DNA from 2 places in the Bacillus atrophaeus genome. Region 2 is predicted to be linked to the other one. Evidence: riboswitches for the same ligand, from Rfam matches in the RefSeq annotation. Region 2 holds a riboswitch; the other holds the start of a gene.
The links. A riboswitch is a leader RNA that binds a small molecule or an ion and turns the genes downstream of it on or off. The one in region 2 is predicted to bind S-adenosylmethionine.

Region 1 (7,270 bases), 360 kb from region 2:
CTCAGATTAATAATTAAATTCCTCCGCCCTGCTCATGAACCGAGCGGCTCTCTTTTCGGATAGCTTTCATCAGACTGACTGCGCCGCCGGCTGCTAAAAGCACGCTGGCCATCATAAAGACTGAATAATAATCCCCTTTCAGGAACAGGGATACAAGCAGATATGATATGGATAATGATAAAAACGGCGAGACAACCCAGACTTTCAGCATGGTTCTTACCACTTGTTTATGAAATACATTGGGCCCGTTTTTCGCCATTCCAATTCCGATAATAGACGAAGACGTGACTTGTGCGAGCGGCACCGGCAGACCGAATACAGAGCTGATGATGACCAGTCCGGCTCCTGTTCCGGATAGCAGAATGCCTTCCCCTTTTGAAAATTTCGTTATTTTCTTGCCGTTGGTTTCTAATACACGCCCGCCTAATAACAGCGCTCCAAGCGCTACAAATATTCCTCCGTACAGTGTACCTTTTGTTACATCTAAGACACCTGCGGCAACCAACGGGCCTACAGCGTTGGCGACGTTGTTCATTCCCGCCGAAAAGGCTTCGAAAAATCCGGCAAACAACAGGATAATCCCAAGTGTTTTTTGCTTTCTGGAAGATTTCACTTCAATCTTAAACAATTGAAACAGCTTTGAAACGAAAAATGTGAAACAAAATGCAACAAACGGAACGAGAATCCAAAATACAACGATCATGAGTAAATTGTTCAGAAACAATACTTTATATGCCACTCCTACGCCGACAACTGCTCCGACCGTTACTTCACTTGTTGATAAAGGAATCCCCAGTATATTAGCCGTAAAGAGCGATAATGCCGCAGCGCCGATAATAATACAAACGATTGTCAATGTAATAGATTGTTCCGGTATAATGCCAGAGCTGATTGTTTTCACTACCTCGCCGCCGCCGATGACGGCACCCGATAACACCCCGGCCGCACATATGAGCAAAGCGTACAGTTTCTTTCTGACAGCTCCTGATCCGTAAGCAACTCCCATTGAAGCCGCAGCGCCGCTCGCTCCGATATTGATTGCGAAAAACAAGCTAAATAAAATAGCGGCTAGTTCCATTGCGCAGCTCCTTACTCATGCAATCCGCATTCCGTTTTCGCCGAACCGTTCCATCTGCCGGCACGCAGGTCTTCCGCAGTAAACGCCGGTGAGGTGCAAGGCTCACAGCCTATGCTCGGATATCCTTGATCGTGCAATGGGTTGTAGTCTAATTCATTCTTGGAGGTATATCTCCAAATGTCTTTCCATGTCCAATGGATAAGCGGGCATACTTTAATTGATTTGAATTTTTCATCTTTATTTAAGAAGTTTGTATTGGCGCGGCTTGGTCCTTGATCCCGGCGCAATCCAGACAGCCATGCCGGATGACCTGACAGCGCTTCTCTTAACGGAACAACTTTTCTGATATGGCAGCACTTGTTGGGCTCCCGTTCCCACAGCTTATCTCCGTGGGCCTCCGCTTGCTCTTCTACAGTCAGATCCGGTTTTTTCAAAATGATATTCAGGCCCGGATAACGTTCTTTGACACGCTCAATCGTTTCGTACGTTTCTTTGAAATGCAGCCCTGTATCAAGAAATACGATTTCCGCATCTTTTTTCACTTTATAAATTAAGTCAATGAGGACGATTCCTTCAATACCGAAGCTGCATGCGTAAACAAGCTGATCGCCGTAATGGCCGTACGCCCATTTTAATACTGACAGCGCACCTTTATAAGAATCATCTTCTTGAAATGTAATAGTCGGCTCTTCCCAAGTTTCATACGTAAACATTTTTCTTCCTCCTTTCGGAGACAAACAAACAGTCGTTTTTCTGCCGGTTGTCTTTACCAATAGTGATTTTAAACATCAGGATAAAGAGTAAGTATGGTTTGTTTTATAACACCTTTTCCAGAAAGGTGCTATTTCCGGCTGTTGCCAACCCCCACTTGGCAGTCCCTCCTTGCCTCTCTTAAAATAAAAAACTTTCAATCCAGCGGAAAGAAAGAAAGGAACTGCATGCGCCCTTATCTTCCAAAATGGAATACATTTTGCTGGAAGTAGCACCTTACATTTTATGCAGGTTGCCGGGCTTCATAGGTCCAGTCCCTCAGCCGCTCTTGATAAGTTTTTTAGATTTGTATTAAATTTTAGCACAATTCTAACAAAAGTCAACCCGAGTTTTTTTATAGGATTAATGAAAATAAAAAAACAGGCCAAAGGGCCTGTTTTACCTGTGATTTACTCATGTTTTTTTGAAATGATATGTTTTTTATTGCTTAATCCAATCTTTTGACTCGGGATTCAATTTCCATGTTTGCAACTTTTTTAAATCTGCTGAGTGAATTTTTCTATTTTGAAGGGCTACTTCTGTCAGCGTGTCATAGTCTGTCAGTGAATAGTACGGTATCTTTGCTTTTTCAAAGGCTTCACTTGCTTTAGGAAGACCATATGTAAAAATAGATACCACGCCAAGCACGTCACATCCCGCTGCCTGTAAAGCAGCTGTTGCTTCAAGCACGCTGCCTCCTGTAGAAATTAAGTCCTCAATAACTACCGTTTTTTGGCCTTTTTCTACGGCTCCTTCAATTTGGTTTCCTTTGCCGTGGGCTTTCGGCTTGCTTCTCACATAACACATTGGCAGCTTCAGGCGATCGGCGGCCAAGGCGGCATGGGGAATGCCGGCAGTTGCTGTCCCCGCGATCATCTCAGCTTCAGGAAACTGCTGCCGGACAAGCTGTGTAAGGCCTTGGGCCACATCATTTCTCACCTCAGGAAATGACAGAGTGAGACGGTTGTCACAATAAATAGGAGATAAAATGCCGCTTGCCCATGTAAAAGGCTCATTCGGGCGTAAAAATACAGCTTCAATATCTAGCAGATGTTTGGCGATGACTTGTTTCATTTACTGATACCCTCCCATTCGAGTCTGATTGTTTCATAAGCTTTTACCGGGTTGACCGCTTTTGTAATAGACCGCCCGACCACAATGGCGGACGATCCTTTTTCTCTTGCAACAGCGGGCGTTGCCACGCGGACCTGGTCATTTGCGGCATCTTCAGACAACCGAATGCCCGGTGTCACGGTGAGAAATGACGGCGATACTTGTTCATAAATCGCTCCTGCTTCGTGAACCGAACATACCACGCCGTCCAATCCGCTCTCTTCGGCCTGCTTGCTGTAATGCACAACTGTTTCTAAAAGAGGATTTTTAATCCAAAGTTCTTCTTTCAACATATGTTCTGATGTGCTTGTCAGCTGGGTAACCGCGATAAGTGACGGGCGTTTTTTGCCTGATGCCGTTCCTTCTTCCAATCCCTCAACTGCGGCTTCCATCATCTTTTTGCCGCCGGCCGCGTGAACATTGACGAGATCTACCCCAAGACCGGCCAGCCGTTTCATTGCTTTATTTACAGTAGTCGGAATGTCGTGGAGCTTTAAATCTAAAAACAGCTCGCAATTGCGTTCTTTCAGAAGCTTAATAATACGCGGTCCTTCTTGATAAAAAAGCTCCATTCCCACCTTCACAAACAGCTGTTCATTGTGAAAGGGCTGTAAAAAGGCCAATGTTTCTTCTGCTGTGGCGAAATCAAGCGCGATGATAGGCAGGTTTCTGTTCATTATTCCAGCTCCTTCCAATACATTCTTCCACTGATTGATATCCGTATTTCTGTAAAACATCAGGGAGCTGTCCGATGATTTCTGGACATGCAAAAGGATTTACAAAGTTGGCAGTTCCGACAGCGACAGCGCTGGCTCCTGCCAGAAGGAATTCAAACGCATCTTCAGCTGTCTGAACGCCTCCCATTCCAATAATCGGAATATTGACGGCCTGACTGACCTCATATACCATCCGAATCGCTACAGGTTTTACCGCAGGACCTGAAAGCCCTCCCGTTTTATTGGCTAAAATCGGCTGGCCTGTTTTTAAATCGAGCCTCATACCGATTAAGGTGTTAATCATAGTAAGACCGTCAGCCCCAGCCTCTTCAATCGCAACCGCAATTTCTGCGATGTTGGCGACATTTGGGGAAAGTTTCACATAGACAGGCACTTTGGAAACTTTTTTTACCGCCTTTGTCAATTCCGCGGCCATTGCCGGGTTTGTTCCAAAGGCGATTCCGCCGGTTTTTACGTTCGGACAGGAAATATTCAGTTCAAGCGCATTTACATTAGGCGCTTTGCTGATTTGCTCCGCCACTTCAACATAATCTTCAACTTGAGAACCGGCCACATTTGCAATGATAGGTGTATCAAATTGTTCAAGCCAGGTCAGCTCGTTGTACAATACGCTTTCGAGACCCGGGTTTTGCAGACCAATCGCATTAAGCATGCCAGCGCCTGTTTCGGCAACCCTAGGAGTAGGATTTCCGAAACGCGGCTCCTTTGTCGTTGCTTTGATCATAATCGCTCCGAGACAAGATAAATCATAAAATCGGGCGAATTCTTTACCAAAACCAAAACAGCCTGAAGCCGGTATGATGGGATTTTTTAATTGAAGCCCCGGCAATTCCACCTTTAACATTACAGCGCCACCTCCTGAGCTTTGAATACCGGACCGTCAAGACAGACCTTCACATATGATGTCTCGCTCTCGTTTGTATGGCACACGCAGGCAAAGCACGCCCCAATTCCGCAGCCCATCCGTTCTTCCATTGAAAGATAAACCTCTTTATGGGCGTATTCTTGCTGTAATGCCTTCAGCATTGGTGTGGGACCGCAGCTGAGAAGCACGTCAAATTCGAGATTTTGCTCCCTGATTACATCGGTCACATAACCTTTTGTTCCATGAGTCCCGTCGGCTGTCGCTATATACGTGTCTCCGTATCGTCGGCATTCCTCTTCATAAAATACATCCTTAGCTGACTGGAAGCCCAAAACGTGAACCACCTTTACGCCTTTTTGTTTCAAGCGTTTTGACAGCTCTTGGAGAGGCGGGACTCCGACGCCTCCCCCTACTAATAAAGCTGTTTTTCCGGCTTCGATTTCGTTAACGGGAAATCCGTTGCCTAAAGGGCCGAGGACATCTACACGGTCTCCTTGCTGCTTTAGAGACAAAAGCCCCGTCCCTTCTCCGTCTTTTCGGTAAATAATCGTTACTTCATTTCTCTCTTTATCAACATCAGCAATACTGATAGGTCTTCTTAAAAGCGGAGTCACCGCTTCGCTCACTTTAAGGTGCAGGAATTGCCCGGGCGTTGTAAACGTCTGGACAAGATCCCCTTTCAGCACCATTTGATAGATTCGGTCTGCAACTTCTTCATTGGAACGAACGGTTAAATACGCTTTTTTCATATCGAGATTGCCGCCTCCTGGTTAGTGTTGACCGCCGGCATATGATCCGCCCGAAACGTCATGCTTTCTAATACTCGCAAGATGGCTTCTGCCGTGTCTAAAGATGTCAGGCAGGCAACGCCGTTTTCCACTGATTCACGTCTGATTCTGAATCCGTCTCTTGCCGGCTGCTTTCCTTTTGTTAGCGTATTGATGACAAATTGCGCTTCTCCGCTTCTTATGACATCAAGAAGATTCGGCCCGTCCTGACCAATTTTCCCTACAACCTTCGAAGGGATGGACGCATCTTTTAAATATCCTGCCGTTCCTTCCGTCGCCAAAATGTTGTAGCCGATCGCATGGAAGCGCTTCGCGATGGCAAGCCCTTCTTCTTTGTCTTTATCCGCTACGGTTAAGAGAACGGAACCATAGTTAGGAATTTGGATGCCCGAGGCGATCAGACCTTTGTACAGCGCCTTTTCCACTGTAGAATCTTTGCCCATGACCTCACCTGTTGACTTCATTTCAGGGCCGAGTGTAATGTCGACTCTTCTCAGCTTCGCGAAGGAGAACACCGGCACTTTTACATATACGCCTTGCTGTTCCGGCTGGAGCCCCTCTTTGTAGCCAAACTCATCCAGTTTTTGTCCGAGAATAACTTTTGTTGCAAGATTCGCCATCGGAATTCCGGTGATTTTGCTCAAAAACGGAACAGTTCTGCTTGATCTCGGATTGACTTCGAGAACATATACTTCGCCTTTTGAAAGAACGAATTGAATATTGAGAAGCCCGACAATATTGAGTCCTTTAGCCAATGCGATGGTATATTGTTCGATTTTTTTCTTAATGTCTTCCGTCAGAGATTGCGGAGGATAAACAGCAATCGAATCGCCCGAATGGACCCCTGCGCGCTCGATGTGCTCCATGATTCCCGGAATCACAACCGTTTTGCCGTCAGATACCGCATCCACTTCAATTTCTTTGCCCGTCAAATATCTATCTATTAATACAGGGTGCTGCGGATTGATTTTTACTGCATTTTTCATGTAATGAAGAAGCTCTTCTTCGTGGTAGACAATTTCCATTGCCCGGCCGCCAAGCACGTAAGAAGGGCGGACGAGAACCGGATAACCGATATCGCTTGCGATTTTCACCGCTTGTTCAACTGATGTCGCTGTTTTGCCCAGCGGCTGCGGCACTTGCAATGTTTCCAGCGCCTGTTCGAATTTATCCCGGTCTTCCGCACGATCCAAGTCTTCCAGTGATGTTCCGAGAATTTTCACCCCGCGGTTTGATAGCTCATCAGCAAGGTTGATCGCTGTTTGCCCGCCGAATTGCACTACAACTCCCAGCGGCTGCTCGAGATCAATGATATGCATGACATCTTCTACAGTCAGCGGCTCAAAATAGAGCTTATCCGAAATACTGAAATCCGTTGATACGGTTTCCGGATTATTATTCACGATAATCGCTTCATAGCCCGCCTGCTTGATTGCCCAGACAGAATGCACGGTCGCATAATCGAATTCCACGCCTTGTCCGATGCGAATCGGCCCAGACCCAAGAACAACAACACTTTTCTTCGGTGTCACGACTGATTCATTCTCTTCCTCGTATGTGCTGTAGAAGTAAGGCGTTTCAGATTCAAACTCAGCCGCACATGTGTCAACCATTTTGAAAACCGGTGTGATTGCGCCTTGTTTTCTTAAGCTGTAAAGCTCTGCTTCCGGCATATTCCATTCACGGCTGATATACTGGTCGGAAAAACCAAGCTCTTTTGCTGTTTTTAATACATCCAGGCTGCCGGCATTTGCTTTCAACTCTTTTTCAAACTTGACAATACCGAAGAGCTTATGCAAGTAAAACACGTCGATGGCAGAGAATTCATGAAGCTGTTCGACTGTGTAGCCTCTTCTGTATGCTTCGGCAAGATAGAATAAACGTTCATCTCCCGCCTTTTTAATCCGTTTTTCCAGCAGCTCGTTCGAAATGTCTGCCG
Region 2 (7,270 bases):
GGGCTTCTGCCGCTTTTTCCAGCGCCTGCATAATGATGACTCCGACGCCCGAAGAGCGGTGGCTTTTTAATACGCAAATCCGCTCTAATTTGCCGAGCCCTTCTTTAAGCCGCCATCTTCCGGCGCCGACCGGCTGATCTCCATCATACACCACGATATGCTCTGATTCGTTTTCGAGCTCATCAATTTCTTCTTCAACTGGTACGTTTTGTTCTTTGACAAAGACTTCTTTTCTTACATAAAATGCATCTTTCATTTGTTCTTCATTTTTTGCGATAACTGCTTCCAAGTCTCTTATTCTCCTCCGCCTAACAAAAATGTTTCATATACAGTCCATGATCCGTTTTCTAACTGGTACATTAAGTGAAAGCGGTCGATTACTTCTTCATGGGATACTTCCTGCATTTTTAACTGCCCCAGCACGTCGGAATGCTCATCGTCTGAAAGGTCTTGGGCGACTGTTACATGCGGGACAAAGCTGTATTCCGGTTCTGCGGCTAAAACACCACTGTATAATTGTTCATTCAGCTCTTTTAATTCGTCTGTCGGCTCAGCTTTAATATAAATCACGTTATTCACAGGAGCAAAAGAGCTGTATTTTGTTAATTTTAAAACAATCGGGTGTGATTCCTTTGCAATTTGTCTTAATTGCGACACCATCTGAGATGCTTCTTGCTCAGAAGATTCAAACGGGGGTCTGAGTGTTAGGTGAGGCGGGATAAGTGCATAGCTTGGGTCATAGCGCTTTCTGTAAGAGTTTGCAAGATCCTGCAGTTTTTTTGATGGAAATAAAACAATTCCGTATTTCATGATATTACCTCCCTGAATTGTTTGATCATAATGAGTATAGCAAGCGATTGGATGACTTACAGCATTTTTTTCAGCGCCGGAGTAATTAACGGCTGCCAGTAGGTCCATTTATGATCTCCGTCAAACGTATCATAATAATATTCCGACTGTTTTTGTTCAATTAGCTGTTTGAGCTCCAAATTCGGTGCTGTAAAATCTAAGATTTGTCCGTCTGTTGTATGGACGTCTGTTTCCTTTTCGCCGATTTGATGATAAATAGAGATATTCTTCATATCATCTGACCGGCTGACAGCCTCCAGTACATGATGGTCAACGTATGGCGATTGCATAATCACGTTGCCGAACATATTCGGGTAATCAAGAGCTGTCATTAAGGAAACAGTGGCTCCGAGAGAATCACCGATCAGCGTTCGGCCGTATCCAACCTCGTACGTAGGATATTCGCTGTCAGCATAAGGGATCAGTTCATTTGCGATAAACCGCTTATAGCTTGCAAATTTAGAGCCTTCCGGATGATACATTTCCCTGCGTTCTTTGACGTTCTTATAAGGAACGCCGATGATGATGCTGCGGTCAATCTCTCTTTTTGAGAGAAGATCTTCCACCTGACGGCCGATTCTGCCCAGCCTAAAATAATCATGACCGTCCTGGGCTATAATAAGGTGATACTTATAAAGAGGGGAGTAGACTGACGGCAAATAGACCAGTATTGTCATTTCCCCGCCAAGCTCTTCTGAAAAAAGCTTCTTTTCATGAATTACTCCGGTTTTTGGTGCCACAATAAATTCCTCCAGGCCATCTAAAGTCTTCACATATGTTATGTATCCTTTATTGTACCACGAATTGTTAGAAATTTCTCTCTTTAGAACATCTTCTGTGAGTGTTTGCAGCCGATTCACCAGTAGATCTAAAAAACTGTTGAAATATAAAATGAATTACGCTAATATAAAACAATCAGAAAATTTAGAGACATTCTTATCGTGAGAGGTGGAGGGACTGGCCCTTTGAAACCTCAGCAACCGGTTTGCTTTGCCAAGAAAGGCGAAGTGCCAAGGTGCTAAATCCAGCAAGCGATTTTTGTGCTTGGAAGATAAGAGGAAGTGTAAAACCCCTTCTTCTTATGAAGCAAGGGGTTTTTTATTTTGAAAAGGGATGGTGTTTGTTCTATGTCAGAGCATATTGAAACGAAATTAGCCCAAATCGGAAACCGCAGCGAAGAAACGACGGGAACTGTAAACCCGCCGATTTATTTATCAACGGCCTACCGTCACAAAGGCATCGGCGAATCGACCGGATTTGATTATGTCCGGACGAAAAATCCGACACGCCAGCTTGTCGAAGATGCGATCGCAAGCCTAGAGAACGGCGCAAGAGGGTTTGCTTTCAGTTCAGGCATGGCCGCCATCCAAACGATTATGGCCTTATTCAAAAGCGGTGATGAACTGATTGTCTCCTCAGACTTGTACGGCGGCACATACCGTCTGTTTGAAAATGAATGGAGAAAATACGGATTGAGCTTCCTTTACGATGATTTCACAGACGAAGACTGTTTACGCTCAAAAATAACGAAAAACACAAAAGCGGTGTTCGTGGAAACGCCGACAAATCCGCTGATGCAGGAAGCTGATATCGAAAACATCGCCCGGATTACCAATGAGTTAGGCTTGCTTCTCATTGTGGACAATACATTTTACACGCCGATTTTGCAGCGTCCCTTGGAACTTGGGGCAGATATTATCATTCACAGTGCGACGAAGTATTTGGGCGGGCATAATGATTTGCTTGCCGGTCTTGTCGTCGTGAAAGATGAGGAGCTTGGTGAGGAAATGTTTCAGCACCAAAATGCGATTGGCGCCGTTCTTCCGCCATTTGATTCCTGGCTTTTAATGAGGGGAATGAAGACGTTGGGCCTCAGAATGCGCCAGCACCAAGAGAATGCGCAGGAGCTTGCGGCATTTTTGGAAGAGCAAGATGAAATCGCCGATGTGCTGTATCCGGGCAAAGGCGGTATGCTGTCATTCCGTTTGCAGAAAGAAGAATGGGTGAATCCGTTTTTAAAAGCCTTGCAGACGATTTGTTTTGCGGAAAGCCTTGGCGGGGTAGAAAGCTTTATTACATATCCCGCGACCCAAACCCATATGGATATTCCGGAAGACATCCGAATCGCAAACGGCGTCTGCAATCGTTTGCTTCGCTTTTCAGTCGGTATTGAGCACGCCGAAGATTTAAAACAAGACTTAAAACAGGCGCTACGTCAGGTCAAAGAGGGAGCTGTTTCATTTGAGTAATCATAATTGGACGCTGGAAACCCAGCTCGTCCACAATCCATTTAAAACAGACGGAGCAACAGGGGCAGTCAGTGTGCCGATCCAGCATGCCTCAACTTTTCACCAATCATCGTTTGAAGAGTTTGGCGCATTTGATTACAGCCGCTCAGGCACGCCGACTAGAACGGCTCTGGAGGAAACGATTGCGGCTTTAGAAGGCGGAACGAGAGGGTTTGCCTTCAGTTCGGGGATGGCCGCCATTTCAACGGCTTTCTTGCTGCTTTCACAGGGTGACCATGTATTAGTGACAGAAGATGTGTATGGCGGAACATTCCGTATGGTGACAGAGGTTTTGACCCGCTTTGGGATTGAGCATACCTTTGTCGATATGACCGATGTAAATGAAATCGCCCGGAACATTCAGCCAAATACTAAAGTCATTTACATGGAAACCCCATCAAACCCTACGCTTGGTATTACTGACATTAAAGCAGTCGTCAAGCTGGCGAAGGAGAATGGCTGTCTGACATACTTGGATAACACGTTTATGACACCGGCATTGCAGAGACCGCTTGATCTCGGGGTAGACATCGTGCTTCACAGCGCCACAAAGTTTTTGAGCGGACACAGCGATGTTTTATCCGGGCTTGCGGCTGTTAAAGATAAAGAACTGGGGCGCGAACTGTATAAACTGCAAAACGCATTCGGCGCTGTCCTTGGTGTGCAAGATTGCTGGCTCGTACTGCGCGGTTTAAAAACATTGCAGGTCCGGTTAGAAAAAGCAAGCCAGACGGCACTGCGTCTTGCGGAATATTTCCAGCAGCATCCGGCCGTAAAACGTGTGTATTACCCAGGGCTGTCTGATCATGCGGGCGCCGCTATCCATAAAAGCCAATCAAGCGGAGCGGGCGCCGTACTTTCATTTGAGCTTGAAAGCAAAGAGGCCGTCAAAAAATTGGTGGAAAACGTATCACTCCCGGTCTTTGCTGTCAGTCTCGGCGCAGTGGAATCCATTTTGTCATACCCGGCGACGATGTCCCATGCGGCGATGCCTAAGGAAGAACGTGAAAAACGCGGCATCACTGACGGATTATTGCGGCTCAGTGTGGGAGTCGAAAATGCAGATGATTTAGAACGCGATTTCGAACAAGCGCTGAAAGAAATAGTGCCTGTAGCTGCGCGGTAAAAAAGAAGCCGGGGACACTCGGCTTCTTTCTATAATGATATCCTTGGTCTTTTTTCAGTTTTTGCCTATATTGTTCGATTCTCTTCCTTTGTCCTTCGATCGTATAAAAATCGCAAGCGGAGTCATTGAAAACAGTTCAAAGAAATCTCGATTCTCGCTTTGTAACTTCAGGTTTCCTTCAGCATCGTCTATCGGTAAGGGCCTTATATAAATGGTATTTTCTTTTATCATGCCATGATCTCTTCGTTATCTCTATCGCATTAGTTTTTTATCATTCTAAGAAAATCTCAGAAATCCTTCTTATAAAAAGGAAGAAAACCAATTTCCCATAAAAGTACCGACATAGTTGCCGATTAAGTAGCCAAGCGTTCCGACCAGCATAATCGGCGCGACAAGCTCCCGCCATCCCTTTGCTATCGCCATTGCCGCAGCTGTCGTCGGCCCGCCTACTGTGGCGTTCACGGCAAGCAGAATTTCCTCAAGGCGGACGCGGAACAGTTTTCCGACAAGGAGAGAAACGATTAAATTGCTGATCGCAATGAGGAACACAAATAATAGAATAAGCGGCGCATTGGTCACAATTAAACGGAGGTCGGCAGGAATACCTATCACCACAAAAAACAAATAAATGAAATAGGTTCCCAGCTCCTGAGACCCATTGAGCTTTTCAAAAAAGCGAGGGAAAAGAAAAATCACAAGGACGGTCAAAGTCGTAAGTACAAGATACTGATCGCCAAACGTCCCGGTCAAAAGGGGATGAGAAAAAACACTCTTAAAAAAACCAGCAATCTTAACGCTCACTGCGACAAGCGCAAAAGCAGCGCCCATATTAAACGCAATATCCTTTAAGGAAATACTTTTCCGTTTCCAATAGCTTTCCGCACTATTTTCTCCGTTTCCTTCCGCCTTTACTTTGTCTTCAAACGGCATATCATAATGTATTTGAAACCACTTCAGAGCGGGAATGCTGATTAATATAAAAAACAGCAACGCCATCATGAAATTGTCAGCCACCACAGTCGCCGAAACATATTCACCCGGCGTCTCAAACTTCGCAGCCATCGCCGCAAAATTAATTCCTCCGCCGATATAAGAAGCGCTGATCATACCGCCGATTTTATCAAGAAAAGGAATATGATTTTTCAAAAGAAAAAAAGCCGCAATGCTGCCAAGCACCGTTCCCCCCGCGCTTACCAGAAAGATAAACAGCAAACGCCTGCTTTCGCTAAAAATCTGACGCACATTGATCTGAAACAGCAAAAGAGGAATCGCAAGCGGCACAACATATGCCCACACCGAATCATACACAGGGGATTCAACAGGGAGCACCCCGATATTCGTAAATAACATCGCCCCGACAAGCGCCAATATTGCTCCGGAAATAGCAGAAGCCCATTTAAAGCGCTGTTCGAAATAGATACTAACCGCGGCCCACACCGCGATAAATCCCCACAGCACCCAAACATCGTCAGAAGAAATAAAAGAATTCACTCAACCACCCCTATTTATTTGAAAATTAAAATAATTATAAGTGTGAAAAGACAGCAGAGCAAGAGAAGATAAAGTTTTTATAAAAAAGATGTTGACGGAAAGCACATTAGCACATATAATAGAACTTGTCAGTAAGACAACCAACATACCCAGCAACACATACATACCATGATTCCGTAGCTCAGCTGGGAGAGCGCTACCTTGACAGGGTAGAGGTCGCTGGTTCGAGCCCAGTCGGAATCATAGCTTAAACTCTTGCGTAGCAAGGGTTTTTTTTACTTTTTGTATTTAGTGATTTTATATCTTTCATCGACTTGGGGACGAAACTGTTTTTTGAGCTGATTTTGAAGCGAAAAATCAACTCTGTTTCTGTCCTAGGTTTCTAGGATCGAAATGATTAAAGTGTTTTACTGTACTGTTTTCGAGTTTCTCGGAAACATGGTCATAAATATTACTAGTTGTTCGAGCGCTGGCATGTCCAATTCGTCTTTGAATAGCCTTTCCTAATGAATTTTTTTGACTGAATTTTACCATGGTGAAAAGAAGCATGATCAATAACATGGTTTTTTTAACATAAATGATTCTTTAGAATTGAGTCTAAATAGCTGCATGCGAAATAGCCGCAAAATGATTGCGGTTTTTTTTCGTTTGCGATTATTGTAGGAAAAGTTATAATATTACAAAAATATACATTAGAGGGAGGGATATGTATGGATCAAGTTTTACCGTCGTCTCAAGTAGGGGTCAAAATCAATGAATGGTATAAAATGATTCGGCAATTCAGTGTTCCTGATGCAGAGATTTTAAAGGCGGAAGTGGAGCAAGAAATAGAGGAGATGGAAGAGGATCAGGATTTACTTGTTTATTATTCGCTGATGTGTTTCCGTCATCAATTGATGTTAGACTCATTAGAGCCAGAAGACAGATATCGGGATCGTCCCACAATAGAAGAACTACTAGAAAAAATAGAAAAACCGCAAAAAAGACTTACAGGCCTTTTAAAATATTACTCATTATTTTTCCGGGGGATGTATGAATTTGATCATAAAGAATATGTTGAAGCGATAAGTTATTATCGTAAAGCTGAGAGAGAATTGACTGCTGCTTCAGATGAAATGGAACAAGCTGAATTTCATTACAAAATAGCGGATGCCTATTATCAAATTGATCAGCATTTTGTTTCCCTGAATCATTTGAAAAAAGCTAAGCATTTGTTTCAAAAGAATCAGTTATATAATGTGAAAGTGATTGGATGCAATATGATGTTTGGAGCTAATATGTACGATATGTACCGGCTGACAGAGGCAGAATCATATTACCGGGAAGCTTTAAGCGTCGCTGAGGGAATGAATGAGAAAAAAGCAAAAAGGATCATTGGAGTGATCTTTCATAATTTAGGCTTAGTTTATTTTAGGGCCCAAAACCTAAGTGCAGCTGAAGAGCACTTCAAAAAAGCAATAGACATGAAAGAACATCTTGATACAGTGTATGGTGTTAGGTCATTATATATGATGGC

Region 1: linked by a shared signal. The riboswitch ahead of AAHT65_RS15215 (phosphoadenylyl-sulfate reductase) and the one ahead of AAHT65_RS13260 (methionine biosynthesis PLP-dependent protein) in region 2 are both predicted to bind S-adenosylmethionine.

What each region holds. Positions count from the first base shown of each region.
Region 1 covers NZ_CP154443.1:2,979,023-2,986,292, reverse strand. The annotation lists gene AAHT65_RS15220 (inorganic phosphate transporter) at 14-1,078, opposite strand; gene AAHT65_RS15215 (phosphoadenylyl-sulfate reductase) at 1,090-1,791, opposite strand; SAM riboswitch class I at 2,022-2,127, opposite strand; gene pyrE (orotate phosphoribosyltransferase) at 2,270-2,902, opposite strand; gene pyrF (orotidine-5'-phosphate decarboxylase) at 2,899-3,618, opposite strand; gene AAHT65_RS15200 (dihydroorotate dehydrogenase) at 3,587-4,522, opposite strand; gene AAHT65_RS15195 (dihydroorotate dehydrogenase electron transfer subunit) at 4,522-5,292, opposite strand; gene carB (carbamoyl-phosphate synthase (glutamine-hydrolyzing) large subunit) at 5,289-7,270, opposite strand, start outside.
Region 2 covers NZ_CP154443.1:2,622,697-2,629,966, forward strand. The annotation lists gene AAHT65_RS13245 (GNAT family N-acetyltransferase) at 1-289, opposite strand, end outside; gene AAHT65_RS13250 (YjcG family protein) at 295-810, opposite strand; gene AAHT65_RS13255 (esterase family protein) at 867-1,589, opposite strand; SAM riboswitch class I at 1,783-1,907, shown strand; gene AAHT65_RS13260 (methionine biosynthesis PLP-dependent protein) at 1,977-3,098, shown strand; gene metC (cystathionine beta-lyase) at 3,091-4,263, shown strand; partial or broken gene AAHT65_RS13270 (GNAT family N-acetyltransferase) at 4,295-4,494, opposite strand; gene AAHT65_RS13275 (DUF819 family protein) at 4,564-5,754, opposite strand; tRNA gene AAHT65_RS13280 (tRNA-Val) at 5,925-5,997, shown strand; gene AAHT65_RS13285 (Rap family tetratricopeptide repeat protein) at 6,465-7,270, shown strand, end outside.